DNA from 4 places in the Micromonospora sp. NPDC007220 genome. Region 1 is predicted to be linked to each of the others. Evidence: riboswitches for the same ligand, from Rfam matches in the RefSeq annotation. Region 1 holds a riboswitch; each other region holds the start of a gene.
What was found. A riboswitch is a leader RNA that binds a small molecule or an ion and turns the genes downstream of it on or off. The one in region 1 is predicted to bind cyclic di-AMP.

Region 1 (4,275 bases):
TACGCCGTCACGGTCCTGGGCACGCCGCTGGTGGTGGTGCTCGGGCACGACTCCTGCGGGGCCGTCCAGGCGGCGCGTACGGCGGCCGCCACTGGCACCCCGCCGGTCGGGCACCTGTGCGCCGTGGTGGACGCCGTGGTGCCCAGCCTGCGCCGGGCCGCCGCCGAGGGCGTGGACGACATCGACGGGATCGTCGACATCCACATCGCGCACACCGTCGAGGCGATGCTGGGCCGCTCCGCCGTCCTCGCCGCGGAGGTGGCCGCCGGCCGTTGCGGGGTGGTCGGCATGTCGTACCGGCTGACCGCCGGCGAGGTGCGGACGGTGGCCGAGGTGCCCGCCGCTGCGGCCGACGCGCCGGAGGCGGCGGCCAGCGCCGCGCTCGCCTGAACAACCATCCACCCACCGCCCGCCCGTCACCGCCCTGGCGGGCGGGTCCGTACGACGAAACAGGGCCGCCCCGCGTTCGGCGGGGCGGCCCTGTCCGCGCTCTCGGCTGTGCCGCGCGCGTGCGTGCCTACCAGAGGGACACGTGGACGTGGTCGGTGTGGTTCGACGGACCGCTGTAGGAGCTCCAGCCCGTCGCCGGGAACCAGATCTGTCTGTTCCAGATCACGTAGTAGACGCCGAGCCGGTCGGCGTTGCGGACCAGGAACGCGGTCAGGTTGTTGCCGTACATGTAGGTGTCGTCGTTGTGCCAGGGGGAGAAGCCGCTCTTCTGCAGCGACCAGTCGCAGGCCCGGCCCTTCGGGTGCTCGTACGGCCCGCCGGGGCGGTAACAGCCGACGAACCGGTTGAAGCCGGCTCGCTTGACCTCCTTGTACATGTGCAGGGTGCGCGCGGTGATGCGGCCGGAGGTGGTGGGGTCGGCCTCGGTGGGTGACAGCGGCGTCCAGTCGCCGTCGGCCGCCCGCCCCGGCGCGATCTTCGCCACCGGCGAGGTGGCGACCACCTTGCCGCTGGTCAGCCCTCTGCCGCCGACCAGCGCGAGCGCCTTCTCCGCCTCCCGCTTGCCGCGCGCCATCTCGTTCGTCAGCTTCTGCTGTTCGCGGACCTCGGTGTCGAGCGCCAGCTTGGCCTGCTCGGCGCGGTCCTTGACCGCGTTCACCTCGGCGAGCTTCTTGGAGTTGACCAGGTTGAGCTCGTCGAGGGCGGCGGCGCGCTTGACGAACGAGTCGGGGCTGGCAGTGTCCAGCAGCATGGACACCGCGCCGATCCGCCCGGTGCGGTAGGACTGGGCGGCGATCTGGCTGACCTGGGGAGCCAGCGCGTTCAGTTCGGCCTGCGCCCGGGAGACCTCCAGGGCCAGTTCGAGCTGGCGCTTCTTCGACTTCGCCAGCTTCGCCTTGGCCTGCACGTAGGACCGGTTCCGGGCCTCGATGAGGTCGTCGAGCAGCTTGGGCTCGTCGTCCCCGTGCCCGGAGGGCTTGGGCGGGGTGGGCGCGGCCGCCGCCGGGAGAGGCCCGGCGAAGACCGCCAGAGCGGCGAGTACGGCCACCACGGGCGTCAGCCAGCGGCGTAGGGGTGCCGTCACAGTTTTCCCTTCCGTCGACCGCCGACCGGGTTAGCTGACGGGTTCGGGGCGGAAGTGGCCCCTACCGCTGTCGCGGATTCACCCCACGTACCTGGGTCCCCGGTTCGCCTCGCGGCGATTGGGCGGCGGCACCGCAGGCGCCGCTGCGCGCCTTCGGCGGTGACCGGCAGCGAGGTTACCCGAGAACGCTCCCGGGGATCTACGTCCCTAAGCCGACTAAATGCGTTATTTCGTAATGGCGGACGGTGACCAGTGACGCATTTATCAGGACGAACGTCCTGTTCGGTCACGCTGAGGAGCGTCACCATGCGGTGTCCGTACTTCTGTGCCCATCGGGCCATCCGGCGGGAGCGGCGGACGGCGTGTCCCCGCGCGGCCCGCTGAGGGCCTCCAGCGCCTCGGACCGGTCGGTGGCCGGCCGGGGCGTCGGCGCGGGCGCGGTGGCGGCGTGGTCGGTCGCGTCCCCGCCGCGTCGGCCGGCCGTGGTCACCAGGGCCGCCAGCGCGGTGGTCAGCGGCACGGCGGCGATCAGACCCAGGGTGGCGACCGCGCTGCGGACGATCTCCTGGGCGAGGAACTCGCTGGTGAGAAGTTGGGTCACCGCCCGCGAGTCGGCGGTCAGCAGGAGCAGCACCGGCAGCGAGGCGCCGGCGTACGCCAGCACGATGGTGTTCACCGTCGAGGCGATGTGCGCCCGGCCGACCCGGGTCGCCGCCCGGTAGAGCTGCGTCCGGGACAGCCCGGGGTTGGCGTGCGCCAGCTCGGTGACCGTGGCGGCCTGGGTCACCGTGACGTCGTCCAGCACGCCGAGGGAGCCGATGATGATCCCGGCCAGCAGCAGCCCGTGCAGGTCGACGTCGGCCTGGTACATCGACAGCGTGGTGGCGTCCTCGGAGCCGAACCCGGTCAGGTGGGTCGCGGCGGTGGCGATCGTGCCGAGGACACCGGTCAGCACCAGGCTGCCCAGCGTGCCGAGCACGGCGACCGAGGTCTGCGCCGTCACGCCGTGGGTCAGGTAGAGCACCACGAACATGATCAGAGCGGCGCCGACGACCGCGACCAGCAGGGGCGGGTTCCCGGCGCTGATGCCCGGCAGCACGAAGGTCAGCAGGATGGCGAAGCTCGCCGCCAGGCCGCCCAGCGCGGCCAGCCCACGCCACCGCCCGAAGGCGACGATGGCGGCCGCGAAGAGCGCCACCAGCCAGACCAGCGGCTTGCCGCGCTGGTGCTCGGCGATGTTGTAGGTGCTGGCCGTGGGGTCGGCGGGGTCGGTGAGCTCGACCAGGATGATCTCGTCGTCCACGGCGACGGTCGGCGCGCCGGGGCCCACGGGCACCGGCGTCTCCACCTGCTGGCCGGCGTCGGGGCCGTCCTGCACCCGTACGGTGACCGTGCCGCAGGGGCCCTGTGGCGCGTCGGGGCTCCCCTCCGGGGTCTCCGGGGCGGGCGGGCACGGCTCCGTCACCACCCGGGTCACCGTGCCGTGGTAGCGGGGCGCGTCGGTGCCGGTCGCCGGGTCGGGCGCGTTCCACGGCCACAGCACCAGGGCGGCGATCAGCGTGGCGACGAAGAGGGGCACCACCGTCGCGACGAGGATCCGCCGCACCCTCGGCGGGGCGGACGGAGCGGGACGGGTGTGGTCGGCGCCCATCGAGTGTCTCCCTACGAATCCAGGGCGGGGTACGTGCCGGCGGGGCCGGTCGGTTCACCCGTCGCCGCGTGGCCGGGACGGGGATCGCTTCCGCGTGGCGGTGCGGTCACGTACCGCGGTCCTGGGCCCCCGTCCGGTCGCGGGCGGGCGGTGCCGCCGCCCGGCGGGGCGCGCGGGGCGGGCGGTGCGGAATCCGGAGGGCCACCGGCCGAATGGTAGCCACCCCGGCATCCGGGCGCAGGTCGTGCGGGTGGTGTCGGAGGTGTGGTGTCGGAGGTGTGGCGTCGCCGTGGGGCCGCGCCTCGCGGGGCCGGGTGCCGGGACGGGTCAGCCGCGCTTCATCAGGCGGCCGACGGCGGCCATCATCTCGGTGGCCATCTCGTCGGCGCGGCCCTCGGCCGCGCCCTCGCGCATGCAGTGCCGGGCGTGCCCGTCGAGCAGGCCCAGCGCGACCTTGTCCAGGGCGGCCTGGATCGCGGAGATCTGGGTGAGCACGTCGATGCAGTAGCGATCCTCGTCGACCATCTTCTCGATGCCACGGACCTGCCCCTCGACGCGGCGCAGCCGCGCGAGCAGCTGATCCTTGCTGGCGGTGTAACCCCTGGTCGGGGTGGGCGTCGGTGTGGTCATGGGGTCGAGGATACCGTACCCCTCGGGGGTATGGTACGTTCGTTCCTGGCCGGGATACCCCCACCGGGTACCGGTACAAGGCACGGGCACCGGTCCGCCTCCGATGTACCCCTGGGGGGTATAGGCTGGGGGCGGCGAGAGGAGAGTTCGATGATCACCACGACGTACCAGGTGCAGGGCATGACCTGCGGGCACTGCGCCACCGCGGTCAGCACCGAGGTCGGCGCGATCCAGGGCGTCAGCGACGTCCAGGTCGACGTCGCCGCCGGTCGGGTCACCGTCACCAGCGAGGGCCCGTTGGAAACCGACACCGTGCGCTCCGCCGTCGACGAGGCCGGTTACGACCTCGTCGGCGCCTGAGATCGGGCACGGGGAAAACGAGGCACACCATGAACACGGCGACGAAGCTGAGCGGTTTCGCCCTCGGCCTCGCGGTGGTGTTCGGCGCGACGTACGGGGT
Region 2 (4,275 bases), on a different contig from region 1:
TCCCGCACCCGCAACGACACGAGGGCCCCCGGTCGGATCGACCGGGGGCCCTCGTCGTGCGGTGGGATCAGCGGGGCGCGCCCAGCGGGGACGGCACCAGGTTCACGTCGTCCAGGTTGACGTACATGATCCGGTGACCGAACTGGACCTGCACGTACCTGTTGTCGCCCCGGACGACCGTCTGGTCGTGGGGAGCGGAGCCGTCGAACGTGGTGGCCCGGTAGTACTCGCCGGGGAGCAGGTTGCCGACGGCGTACCGCTGGCCGGCCGAGAGCGTGTACTGCAGCGGCGAGATCGCCTGGTACGGCACGCCCTCCGGGTACGCGGCCTGCTCCGGGTAGGCCCGGCCGTACACCGGGATGGTGGCCTTACCGGCCTTCGGGGTCACCACGAACCCGACGGTCCACTTCGCCGTCGGCTTGGCGGCCGGGTTGTGGAACCACCCCTTCTGGCCGAGGTACCAGATCGCGGTCCAGTCGCCCTGCACCTCGGCAAGCGCGTACGTCTGTCCGGCCGAGACCCGGGCGCCGTGGTCGGAGACGTACGTGGTGTTCGGGGTGCCGTCGGGCCGCAGCGCGATGTCGTTCAGCAGTGGCGCGTCGTGGCTCGGCGCGTTGTGCAGGAACAGCGCGGAGGAGCCGCGCAGCGGGCAGGGGGCCGTCGCCGGGGGCGGGTTCGGCACGCCCGGGGGCTGCCGGTTGCAGCCGGTGAAGGGCGGCTGGTTGGTGGCGAAGTCCGGGTCGATGGTGACCAGCCCGGTCCGGTGCGTGCCGGTCGACTTGAACGGCGCCTTGAGCAGGTCGAAGTAGTGCGACCAGTTCCAGTACGGTCCCGGGTCCCAGTGCATGCCGCGCACGTTCGCGGCGACGGTGCCGGGGACGTTGTCGTGCCCGATGATGTGGTTGCGGTCCAGCGGGATGTTGTACGCCCGCGCCAGGTGGCGGACCAGCTTGGCGGAGGTGCGGTACATCGCCTCGGTGTACCAGGTGCCGTGCCCGGCGAAGCCCTCGTGCTCCAGGCCGATGGACTTGGAGTTCACGTACCAGTTGCCGGCGTGCCAGCCGACGTTCTTGGTCTTGATGTGCTGGGCGATGTGCCCGTCCACCGAGCGCAGGGTGTAGTGCCAACCCACCCGCTTCGGGTCCTTGACCAGGTTGACGCTGGGGCCGAAGTAGCCCTCGGTGTCGTGGATGACGATGTACTCGATCTTCTGCTGGGTGGGACGGTTGCCCAGGTCGTGGTTGCCGTAGTCGCCCAGGGTGGGGCCGTAGTTCTCGTACGGCGCCGGGATCCACTCGCAGGAGATGTCGCTCGGGCACTCCAGCCCGTCCGGCCGGGCGAGCTTGCGCAGGCGCAGCCGGTCCAGCCAGGAGCGGTCCGGCTGGACCGCCCGGCCGGCCAGCGTGACCCGCTGCCCGTCGTCGGTCACCCGGCTGTCGCCCGTGGCGATGGTGGCGTACACCTCGTTGGCGAAGGCCGCCGCGGCGTCGGCGCTGTCCGCGCCGGAGTACCGGGCCACCGCGCCGTACCAGGCCGCCGGGTCGGTGCCGGCGCCGACCGGGGCGCCGATCTCCTTCTGGTACGCGGCCAGCAGCGCCGCGCCGCCCCGGATGTTCGCCGTGACGTCCGTCCGCAGCGACTCCTCGCTGGCGCCGGTCAACTCGGCGGCGGCGTCGACGGTCCGCAGCGCGGCCTCGGCGGGCGGCGTGGCGGCCGGCGGCTCGCCCGCCTCGGCCAGGGACGGGCGGGAGTCGTCGCCGCGCGGGTCCTCGGTGCCCTCGTCGTGGTGCGTGCCGCCGGCGAGGGCGGTGACGTGCTCGGCGTCGGTGAGGTGCATCGGTCCGTAGCCGCCGCTGGTGCTCGGCGTGCCGGCGTTGGTGTCCCAGCGGGACTGCAGGTAGGAGACCCCGAGCAGGACGCTCTCCGGTACGCCGTACTCGGCGGCCGCGGCGGCGTACTGCTGCTGCCGGTCGTTCACCGGCGCTGCCGCGGCGGCGGATCCGGCGGCGGTGAGCGGCGTCGCCGCCATGGCGGCGGCCACGGCGGCGGCCAGCAGGACGCGTCTGCTCCTCGATGTCGCTGACAGGTGCATCAGACCCCCAGTTCGGACGGGCAAAGGTGGGGTCACCTTCGCCCCGCCCGCCGCCTCTGGTCAATACCTTTCCGTCAGACACTTCAGAAGGAAGAAAATCTTCGTCGCCCGGGTTGCGGATCCGCCCGATCCGGGTGGGTACGGAGTGTCACTGCCCGTAGGGTTGCGGATCGATAACGGTCGTCTCTACTCTGGTCATTCGTCGGCCGGTGACATTCCGTCCAACCAGGGCGGTGACGGTCCGACACCGCCGAGTCGCTCCCGAGCGAGCCGGGGACCCAGGTTCCCCGGGGTGAATCCGCAGTCCTGCGGTAGGGCGCCCCTTCCCGCCCGAACCCGTCAGCTAACCCGGTAGGCGGTACGGAAGAAGGAGTACGAAGCCCGGTGGCACACCATGCCCCGCGGCCACCGTCGGCCCGGTCGGCCCTCGTCGACCCGGTGACGGCTGCGCCGCGCCCACGCTGGTACCGCTGCACCACCGCCCTCGCCGCCCTGGCCGCGTTCGCCGTCGTCCTGACCGGCGGCGCCACGGCGGCCCACGCCGAACCGACGGTCGCCGAGATCGAGCGGCAGATCGACGAGGACTGGAACAAGCTCGAACCGATCATCGAACGGCACAACGCCACCCGCCAGGACCTGGCCGCCAGGCGGAAGCAGGCCGACGCGCTCGCCGCGCAGATCGGGCCGCTGGAGAAGCAGGTCGACCAGGCGATGGAGAAGGTCGGCGCGCTGGCAGCCCGCGCCTACAAGGGCGAGAACGTCTCCGCCGTCAACGCCCTGCTGGGCAGCCGCTCGCCGAGCGAGATGATCGGGCAGCTCGAACTGCTCGACCAGTTCGCCCAGCACCAGCAGCAGGACGTGCGGCAGGTCGCCGAGTTGCGCGACCGGCTGGCCGCCAAGAAGGCGCCGCTGGACGAGATGGTCGTCCAGCTCAGCCGCACCGAGGCCCAGCTCGCGGCGAAGAAGAAGCAGATCAACGCCGAGATCGACCGGTTGCAGAAGCTACGGCTGCGGGTCTACGGCAACGGCGGCGGCGGGCCGCTGCGTCCCGCCCCCTGCCCGGCCGGCTATCCCGGCGGCCCGGCCGGCACCGCCGTGAAGTTCGCCTGCGCGCAGATCGGCAAGCCCTACGTCTGGGGCGCCGAGGGGCCGAACTCGTACGACTGCTCCGGCCTGATGCTCGCCGCCTGGGCGAAGGCGGGGGTGTCGCTGCCGCACAACGCCGCGCAGCAGCGCCGGGCCACGGCGTCCGTGAGCCGGGGCGAGCTGCGCCCGGGCGACCTCGTCTTCTACTACAGCGACCTGCACCACGTCGGCATGTACGTCGGCGGGGGCTGGGTGGTGCACGCCTCCCGCGCCGGGGTGCCGATCAAGATGAAGAAGGTCGACGACGGCCCGATCCACAGCTACGGCCGACCCGGCTGAGGCACGCGGAGGGTCCCTGCCCGGCGGGGGCCCTCCGCAGGCACGCAGGTCGGGTCAGCGGGTGGGCCAGGTGCGCCAGTGCTGCCAGGAGCGGCTCGGGGTCGGGCCGCGCTGCCCCTGGTAGCGCGAGCCGTAGACGGCCGAGCCGTACGGGTGCTGCGCCGGCGACGAGAGCCGGAAGATGCAGAGCTGACCGATCTTCATGCCCGGCCAGAGGGTGATCGGCAGATTGGCGACGTTGGACAGTTCGAGGGTCACGTGACCGGAGAAGCCCGGGTCGATGAAGCCCGCCGTGGAGTGGGTGAGCAGGCCCAGCCGGCCCAGTGAGCTCTTCCCCTCCAGGCGGCCGGCGAGCTGGTCGCCGAGCGTGATCACCTCCAGCGTCGAGGCGAGCACGAACTCGCCCGGATGCAGCACGTACGGCTCGCCCTCGGGCACCTCGACCATCGACGTGAGGTCGTCCTGCTGCTGCGCGGGGTCGATGTGGGTGTAGAGGTGGTTGTTGAAGACCCGGAAGAGCTTGTCCAGGCGTACGTCGATGCTGGACGGTTGCACCAGCGCGGGCTCGAACGGCTCCAGCGCGAGCGTTCCCGCCTCGATCTCGGAGGCCAGGTCGCGGTCGGAGAGCAGCATCCGCACACCTTAGCGACCGACACGCGTGACCTGCGTGTCGGAGTGCATCTTCGTACAATTGTTCGATAGAATGCCGGCATGGCTTCCTGGTCCGAATTCGCCGCCGACGAGCCCCGCCTCGCCGA
Region 3 (4,275 bases), on a different contig from region 1:
CGAGGTGCTCGCCGCAGAGGTCGACCACCACCCGGCTGCCGTTGGCCCCCAGGTCGGCGGCGAACCGCCGGTAGAGGTCGGCCGGGACCAGCGACGGCTCGTTCGGCCCGCTCAGCACGCTGACCGAGGCGCGCAGCCCCTCGCCGAGCGCCAGGTTGTAGAGCTCGTCCAGCTCGTGCCGGCTGAGCGGCTGGCCGGGCACGTCCACGATCTCCTGCCGGGAGCCCTCGCGCCGATCGTGCACGTACCCGCCGCTGCCGGAGTCGCGGACCACCACCTTCAGGTGCACCCCCTCGCTGACCAGCAGCGGCTCCAGCACCTGGCCGATCTCGCCGCCGAGGGCGGCGCAGAGCACCACGTCGACCCCGAGCGACATCACCATCCGGGCCTGCCAGACGCCCTGCCCGCCGGGGTGCAGGTGCAGCTCCGGCGCCTCGCTGGGCTGGTCGACGGTCACCGTCAGCCGGGGCGTGGGCGCGAAGACCATCACGTGCCCGCTCATCCGTCGTACCCGTTCATGCGCCCATCCTCCGCCGGTCGACACGTGCCGTGACCATCCACCAGCTGACCGTAGTGTGGTCGGCGGCCGGGCGTCCGGACTCCGGGCGGGATCGGCGCGGCGTTGCCAGGGCGCCCGGCATGCGCGACGATCGGGCGACCACCGACGCTGGGGAGACGGCGTGCTCAGGCGAAGTTCCTTCAGCTACACCGTCCAGGCGCGCTGCTCCCTCGCGGAGGCCGCGGCGCTGCTCGCCGACCCCACCCGGCAGGAGGACCTGCACCCGCTGATCGTCCGGGTCCGTCGGGTGCCGCCCCGTCCTGGGGCGCGGGCCAGCTACGACATCACCGATCGACTGGCCGCCGGGCCGGTGCGCCTGCCGATCACCTACCGGGCCGACGTCCTCGTCGACGATGCCGACGAGATCGTCACCGTGGCCCGGCAGTGGCCTGCCACCACGGTGCGCAACCACACCCGGCTGCGGGCGGAGCCCGACGGCGTGGTCCGCATCGAGGTCGAGATCACCCTCGCCGCGCCCGCGCCGCTCTTCGGCTACGCGTTCCGCCAGGCCCGCGCCGCCCACCTCGGGCTGGCCGCCCGCCTCGCCGTGGCCCTCGACACGATCCCGCCCGGGTCGCCGGCCGACTGACCGCCGGACGGTCCCGGCCGGGGTGGCCGTCGCGCCCCCGGTGTCCCGCGACGGGCGGGGCACCGGGGTGCGGACGTCAGTAGACCGACAGGTGCACGTGGTTGGTGTGGTCGCTGGACGGGTCGCCGTTGGCCCCGCTGTACGACTTCCATCCGCTGCTGGGCAGCCAGATCTGCCTGTACCAGATCACGTAGAGCACGGCGAGCCGGTCGGCGTTGCGCACGAAGTACGCCGACAGGTTGTTGCCGTACGTCCGGTCGCCGCCGGTGGCGTCGCCGCCGAAGCCGCCCTTCTGGGCCGCGAAGTCGCAGGCCCGGCCCTTCGGGTGTTCGCCCGAGCCGCCGGGGCGGTAGCAGGAGACGTAGCGGGTGAAGCCCGCCGCCTTGGCCTGGTTGAGCGCGTGCAGGGTGCGCGGGGTGATGCAGCCGTTGGCGGGGGTGGGGTCGTTGACGCTGCACGACTCGCGCGGCCAGGAGCCGTCGGAGTTGCGCGGGGCCGCCTTCGCCGTCTTGCTGGAGGTGCCGCCCGGCGAGGTGCCCGCCCCCGTGGACTGCTGCCGCTGTTGCTGCTGCTCGCGGTTGGCGACCGTCAACGCCCGCTCGGCCTGCTCCTTGCGCTTGGCCATCACGGTGACCTGCTTGCGCTGCTCCCGGATCTCGCCGTCCAGGGCGAGCTTGGTGCGGGTGGCCTGGTCTCGGGTCTCCTGGAGTTCGCGCAGGGCCCGGTCCTCCTTGGCGGCCACCGCGTCGAGGGCGGCGGCGCGGTCCATGAAGCCGTCCGGCGAGCTGCTGTTGAGCAGGGCGGACGCCACGCTGAGCCGGCCGGTGCGGTAGGCCGCCCCCGCGATCTCGCCGACCTTGGCGGTGTGCGCGGCCAGCTCGACCTCGGTGGTCTTGAGCTGCGCGGCGAGCTGCTGTTGCCGCTTGGCCGACGTGTCGAGGGCGCGCTTGGCGTCGAGGTAGCCCTTGCTGGCGGCCTCCAACTGGGCCCGCAGGGCGGGGGTGCCGCCCTCCTCGTCCTGGCCGGGGGCCGCGGCGAGCAGGCCGGCCCGGGTGGCGGCCGCCGCCGGGGCGGCGGTGACCGGGGCCACCGCGGCGCCGAGGGCGAGCATCGTGGCGATCAGGGCCGCCGTCCGGGCGGCAGGTCGTCGTACAGGTGCCATCACTGGCATTCACGTGTCCTTCCGTCAGCCGCCGACCGGGTTAGCTGACGGGTTCGGGACGGAAGATCCCTACCGCTGACGCGGATGCACCCCACGAACATGGTTCCCCGGTTCGCCCCGCCGGGCGATTAGGCGGCGGCCACCGCCGGCACCGGTGGGTGCCGCCTGGCGGAGGCCGAAGCCGAGCCTACCGGTGCCGGTGTGACTGATGCAGCGCAGGTGACGGAGGGTGTACGTCCACTAGCAGTCAAATCCGGCATAAGCGCACAATACTCTCCCAGATTTAAGGTTGTCCTCATTACCACTCAACCGACCCGCAGGCCCCGCGCGACGCTCCGGGCTCGATCTGCAACGTGGCGTGCTCGATGTGGAAGTCGTCGTGCAGCGCGGCCCGGGCGGCGCCCAGCACCGCGCCGACCTCCGCGCCGGGTGCCATGGTCAGGTGCGCCGAGGCCACCTCCATGCCGGAGGTGAGCGTCCAGACGTGCAGGTCGTGCACCTCGGCGACGCCGGGCACGGCGGCCAGCCGGTCGTGCACCGCGGTCACCTGGAGGTGCTCCGGCGCGGCCTGCACCAGGATGCGCAGCGCGGCCCGCCCGAGCCGCCAGGTGCGCGGCAGGATGAACACCCCGATCGCGACCGCCACCAGCGGGTCCGCCCACCACCAGCCGGTGGTGGCGATCAGCAGCGCGGCCCCGATCACGCCGAGTGACCCCAGCAGGTCGCCGAGCACCTCCAGGTACGCGCCGTGGACGTTGATGCTCTCCTTCGCCCCGGAGCGCAGCAGCGCGAAGGCGCCGATGTTGGCGAGCAGGCCGAGCACGGCGACCACCAGCATCGGGCCGGCCAGCACCTCCGGCGGGTCGCCGAAGCGGCGCACCGCCTCGATCACGACGTAGACCGCGACGCCGGAGAGCAGCATGGCGTTGGCCAGTGCGGCCAGCACCTCCAGCCGGTAGAGGCCGAAGGTGCGTTGCGGGTCGGCGCCCGCCCGCCGGGTGGCGGCGATCGCCGCGAGCGCCATGCCGATGCCGAGCACGTCGGTGAACATGTGCCCGGCGTCGCTCAGCAGGGCCAGCGAGCCCGTGCGGAAGGCCGCCACCGCCTCCACCACCATGAGGCCGGCGAGCAGCCCGAACGCCGCCCAGAGCCGGCCCCGGTGGCGGTGCGCGGCATTCGCCACCGACCCGTGATGGTGGTCATGACCTGCGCCCACGCGCCCACCCTCCGTCAGGCGTCCGGATTCGCGTTCAATCTATGCTCACATCGCTATGTATGCAAGTAACGGCGGCTCAGCCGATCGGGTCGACGGTGGTCAGCCGCTGGGTGGCCCGGGACAGCGCCACGTAGAGCGTCCGCACCCCCGACCCCGGGTCGGCCCGGATCTCGCCCGGAGCGACGAGGACGACCCCGTCGTACTCCATGCCCTTGGCCTCCAGGCTGGTCACCACCTGCAAACGCGGCGTGCCGAGCCCGCCCAGCCAGCCGGCCACCTCGTCGCGGCGCGGCACCGGCGTGATCACCCCGACCGTGCCCTCGACCTCGGCGAGCAGCGCGTCGGCCGCCGCCACGACGGCGCTCTCCAGCTCCGCCGGCGGCACCGACAGCGCGACCGGGTCGACGCCGGTGGAGCGCACCGCCCGGGGCAGCGGCAGGTCCGGGTGCAGCCGGCGGATCTCGGCCGCCGCCACCGCGAAGATCTCCGCCGAGTTGCGGTAGTTCGTGGTGAGGGTGAAGTGGTGCCGCTTGCGCCGGCCCAACGCCTGGTCCCGGGCCCGGTTCAGCTCCTCCGGATCCCCCGTCCACGCCGTCTGCGCCGGATCGCCCACCACCGTCCACGAGGCCAGCCGGCCCCGCCGGCCGATCATGCGCCACTGCATCGGCGAGACGTCCTGCGACTCGTCGACCACCACGTGCGCGTACTCCCGGTAGTCGTCCGGGCGTTCCCGCGCCGCCTCGCGGGCG
Region 4 (4,275 bases), on a different contig from region 1:
CTGGAGGCCGCACGGCGCCAGCTCGACGAGGGCTGGAAGACGCCCGCCCCGCGCACGGGCGGCGCGACCGGCCTGCCGCTCGACCCGGACGAGGCGACCCTCTCCCCCGCCACCTGACGCACCGTTCGGGAGGCACACCGGTCGCGACGGCGGATCTCCGGGTCGGGCCGTTCGCGGGGCACCGTCAGCGGTACGGCTCGACGAGGTCCAGGACCGCTTCGGGGGCCTCGACGTGGGCGTTGTGCCCGAGGCCGGGCAGGGTGGCGACCGGCACCCCCAGCTCCGTGAGCTGGGCGTCGGTGACCATGGGGTCGTGCTCGCCGCGGGCCAGCAGCACGGGCACGTCGGTCGCCGCCAGCAGGGCGGGCAGGTCCGGCGCGCCCACGCCGAACGCGGCCGGGTCCATCGCCAGCCGCCAGCGGCCGTCGACCTGCCGCAGCCCCGCCTCCACGACGGGGTGCTCCGGGGCGAAGAGCCCGGTCAGGCCGGCCACCCGCAGGTAGCGGCGGGCCGCCTCGTCCCGGCTGGCGAACCAGGTCACCGGCCGGGCCGCCAGCTCACCCGCCTTGGCCAGCTCCGCCGGCGACCAGACGGCCTTGATGCCGAGCCCGACGACGGCGTCGACGGGCAGCCCGGCGCCCCGGGCGGCCAGCGCCAGCCCGACCACCCCGCCGAGGGAGTGCCCCAGCACGACGAGCCGGTCCCCCGCCGCGAGCCCCGCGCCGATCCGCGCGGCCAGCCCCGGGAAGGAGTACTCCGGCAACGGCGGCGACCAGCCGTGGCCGGCGAGGTCGGGCGCCAGCCACCGCCCCACCCACCGACGCTCCAGCAGCGGCGCCCAGGGCAGCCACACGTCGCCGGTCGCGCCCATGCCGTGCAGCAGCAGAAGCACCCGCCGGCCGTCCCGCTCACCCGACTCATCGACCATGGGCGCAGTGTGCCACCCGTCGGACGCCGCGGGCGAGGGCCGTGACCCGGACACGACATCGGGCGCCGACCCCCCGGGTGGGGAGCCGACGCCCGACGGCGTCGCTCAGGCGGAGTAGCCGCGGGTGGCGGCCCAGTTCGCCAGGGCGATGGTGCTGATCCAGTACGACGCGGTCGCCGGGTTCGCCGAGTCGGCGATCTTCACCAGCCGCCCCTCGTCCTGGTAGCCGACCACCGCGATGTAGTGGCCGCCGGGGAAGGAGTGCCAGCCGCCGTCGGTGTCCGTGGCGCTGCCGGCGACGTTGACCACGACGCCCCGCCCGTCGGTGATGGCCGCGACGACGTCGGCCTGGAGCCGGTCCATCTGGGCCGGGGTGGCGGCGCCACCGGGGATCATCCGGGTCCGGTACGGGTCGCCCTTCACCGTCGCGTTCAGCACGCGGGTGGTGTCCTGGGCCGAGTCGGTGCCCATCTGGTCGGTGCCCAACTGGGCACCGAGGGCGTCCTGGCTGCGCGCGATGCCGGCGGCGCTGAGGGCGTGCCGGACGGCCGCCGGACCACAGTTGTAGAAGGTGGTCTGGGCCTGGTAGTCGTAGTCCAGGCTCTTGGCGGCCGGAGGCTTCGGCGGCTCCGGCTTGCGGGTCAGGTCCGGGTCCGGGGCGGCGCTGGACGCGCTGGCCGACGGGGCGGCGCTGGACGCGGCCGGGGCGGCGCTGGACGGGGCGGGCGCGACCCGGGCCTGGCTGCGCGAGGCCGACGCGTCGTCCCGCAGTTCGGTCGCGGCCACCGGGGCCTGCGCGGCGGCGGGGGCCTCGTCGGCTCCGGCCAGCAGCGCGCCCGTGCCCGACGCCAGCACGAGCGCCGCGGCGGACGCGGCGGCCAACTGGTACGGACGCTCGGACGTGAGGCGACGCAGCTGTCGCTTGAGGTGGTGCTTCACGGTTTCCTCCACGGGCTCGGGGTGAGCGGCCGTCGGTCCGCGCCGAGGGCAGGGCGGACCGACCGCGCGGACGGGCGTCCGGGCGGGTGGTGGGCCACTCAGGGGTGCGCCCGGGACGCCGGGCGACGGACGGTGACCGGTGGGTCAGCTCATGACCTGCGGGCGGACGAGCGCGGTCACCGCGGCGCCGTGGAGACGGCGGCACAGCCGAGGGGTGTACGGGTGTGGCATGAAGATGGAACTCCTTCCGACACCGCCGACCGGGTTAGCTGACGGATTCGGGCGGGAAGAACGCCCTACCACGGGCCCACGGCCCACGGATTCACCCCAACGAGCACTGGGTCCCCGGTTCGTCGTTCACGATTAGGCGGGTCGGCGCGGCGTCGCCTCTGGCGATCGGGTACCGCACCGGACGCGCCGACATTACTGGCCGGTCCGCGCCCTGCCAACCCCGTCCCACCTGCCTAAACCTTGATCGGCAGACAATTTTTGCGGGCACTTCGCCACTGACGCGACTCAATGGGACGACCGTTTCTGCGCGCACCTCCGGGCGACAACGGGACAAGTGGCGGACATCGGCGCCGAAACCCCGGCAGGATTCGACCGGTACGCGCCCGATGACCGGTTCGCCGAAGTGGTGACCGGCGTCACCGAAACGGTCGGGACTTCCTCGGCGGACACTCCGGCCGCCGGGGCGCTCAGCGCGAGTCGGCGTACGTCGGTCGGTGGTCGTCCTGCGGGTCGGCGGCCCGGGGGCGCGGCACGGCGTTGCCCCGATCCCCCGGCGTCGCCCCGGGGCCGCCGGGGTCCTTCCCGGCGCCGTCCCCGTCCCGCGGCGCCCGGACCGGCCTGCGCGGGGTGAGCAGCCGCATCATCGGCGTCTCGACGAGACGGTGCAACAGGCCGGCCAGGGCCAGGTTGACCAGCAGGAAGCCGAGCACCACCGCCAGCCCCCACCAGCCGGTGAAGCCGACGCCCCAGTCGCCGGTGAGCCGCAGGACGGTGATCATCACGAGGACGTGCACCAGATAGAAGGCGAAGGAGACCTCGCCCAGCCAGATCATCGGCCGGGACCGCCACGGCGAGCGCCGCCCGCGCACGTCCGCGTCCGCCGCCGCGGCGATGACCAGGATGTACGCCACCGAGAGCAGCGCCGCCCACAGTTCGGCGCGGACCCACTGCGCGGCGACCACCCAGGTCGCCACGAAGAGCAGGCTGGCCAGCGGCAGGCCCGGCCCGCGCCACCGGCCACGCCGCATCAGCTCGGCGGCGGCGACGCCCATCCAGAACTCCAGCGACCGCACCGGCGGGAAGATCTGGGTGAACCACCAGCGGCTCTCCTCGGGCACCAGCGCCTGGGCCGGCCAGAGCGCCAGGATGAGCAGCGGCACCGCGACCACGACGGCCCACAGGGCCCACGGTCGGGCCCGGCGGATCAGCGGCAGCGCCAACGGCAGGCAGAGGTAGAAGAAGAACTCGCAGGACAGCGACCAGCTGACCGTGTTGATGCTGTAGAAGTGGCCCGGCCGCGGGTCCCACGCCTGGAGGAGGAACAGGTTCTCCACCGCGACGAACCGGTCCACGGGGTCGGCGAACCAGGCCGCGACCGCCAGGGCCGCCACCCACAGCACCACGTGGCTCGGCCAGATCTTGGCCACCCGGCGCCGCCAGAACGCCCGACGGGTGTCGGTGGGTCGGGCCGACCAGACCAGCACGAAGCCGCTGAGGATGAAGAAGAACTGCACGCCCGACAGCCCGAGTGCGAAGGCCCAGTCCACGACGGCCTTCTGGCCGGGCTCGGCGATGATGCCCATCGTCGCGACGTGGAACCCGAAGACGAGCAGGGCGGCGACCCAGCGCAGCCCGGTCAGCGACGGCAGGCGGCTGGCCGGGGACGCGGGCCGGGCGGCGGGCGCGACGGTCGCGGCGTCGTTCATGCCGGCATCCCGACGATCCGCAGGGTCACCAGCACGTACGTCTCCTCCTCGACCCCGTCCTCAGGCGCCCCCGAGGGGCCCGTGGCGGTCCGCCGGTCGGCGCCGCCCCGCCGGGCACCCTACCCGCCGGGCCTGAGGCTCTGTTCCGTCCCGTCCGCGAGTGCCCGTTCTGTCCCGTGGGGGAGTCCCGTTCCTCCCGTCCCTCCGTGACCGTTGCGTCCCCATCCGTGACGGCGGTGGCGGGCATCCGGGTTCCGGCCGATCGGGTGGCTAGTATTCCCAGACCCGGAGGTGACGAGAGGCGGGCGAATGCACCAGCGAATCCTGATGCGGGCGAAGAAGGGCCCGTTCGACGTCTACTCGCCGGAGGAGACGCACGAGCGGAACTGGATCGGCGACAACAACGGCAACCTCGTCTTCAGCCACGCCGCCCACAAGCTCCTGCGCACCGCCACCGCCGAGATCACCTCG

Region 2: another riboswitch for cyclic di-AMP. It lies ahead of ABZ573_RS16765 (NlpC/P60 family protein); the one in region 1 lies ahead of ABZ573_RS02275 (hypothetical protein).
Region 3: another riboswitch for cyclic di-AMP. It lies ahead of ABZ573_RS06655 (hypothetical protein); the one in region 1 lies ahead of ABZ573_RS02275 (hypothetical protein).
Region 4: another riboswitch for cyclic di-AMP. It lies ahead of ABZ573_RS17680 (C39 family peptidase); the one in region 1 lies ahead of ABZ573_RS02275 (hypothetical protein).

What each region holds. Positions count from the first base shown of each region.
Region 1 covers NZ_JBEYEU010000001.1:450,824-455,098, forward strand. Annotated here, with positions in the region: gene ABZ573_RS02270 (carbonic anhydrase) at 1-390, shown strand, start outside; gene ABZ573_RS02275 (hypothetical protein) at 518-1,534, opposite strand; cyclic di-AMP (ydaO/yuaA leader) riboswitch at 1,538-1,669, opposite strand; gene ABZ573_RS02280 (YibE/F family protein) at 1,836-3,185, opposite strand; gene ABZ573_RS02285 (metal-sensitive transcriptional regulator) at 3,513-3,815, opposite strand; gene ABZ573_RS02290 (cation transporter) at 3,966-4,175, shown strand; gene ABZ573_RS02295 (hypothetical protein) at 4,205-4,275, shown strand, end outside.
Region 2 covers NZ_JBEYEU010000007.1:234,245-238,519, forward strand. Annotated here, with positions in the region: gene ABZ573_RS16760 (peptidoglycan recognition family protein) at 68-2,092, opposite strand; cyclic di-AMP (ydaO/yuaA leader) riboswitch at 2,331-2,464, shown strand; gene ABZ573_RS16765 (NlpC/P60 family protein) at 2,531-3,517, shown strand; gene dcd (dCTP deaminase) at 3,572-4,150, opposite strand; gene ABZ573_RS16775 (pyridoxamine 5'-phosphate oxidase family protein) at 4,229-4,275, shown strand, end outside.
Region 3 covers NZ_JBEYEU010000002.1:117,894-122,168, forward strand. Annotated here, with positions in the region: gene ABZ573_RS06645 (PfkB family carbohydrate kinase) at 1-502, opposite strand, end outside; gene ABZ573_RS06650 (SRPBCC family protein) at 681-1,148, shown strand; gene ABZ573_RS06655 (hypothetical protein) at 1,225-2,310, opposite strand; cyclic di-AMP (ydaO/yuaA leader) riboswitch at 2,324-2,455, opposite strand; gene ABZ573_RS06660 (cation diffusion facilitator family transporter) at 2,609-3,526, opposite strand; gene ABZ573_RS06665 (AAA family ATPase) at 3,603-4,275, opposite strand, start outside.
Region 4 covers NZ_JBEYEU010000008.1:150,713-154,987, forward strand. Annotated here, with positions in the region: gene ABZ573_RS17670 (CDP-glycerol glycerophosphotransferase family protein) at 1-117, shown strand, start outside; gene ABZ573_RS17675 (alpha/beta fold hydrolase) at 185-928, opposite strand; gene ABZ573_RS17680 (C39 family peptidase) at 1,034-1,879, opposite strand; cyclic di-AMP (ydaO/yuaA leader) riboswitch at 2,107-2,247, opposite strand; gene ABZ573_RS17685 (acyltransferase) at 2,566-3,804, opposite strand; gene ABZ573_RS17690 (polysaccharide pyruvyl transferase family protein) at 4,114-4,275, shown strand, end outside.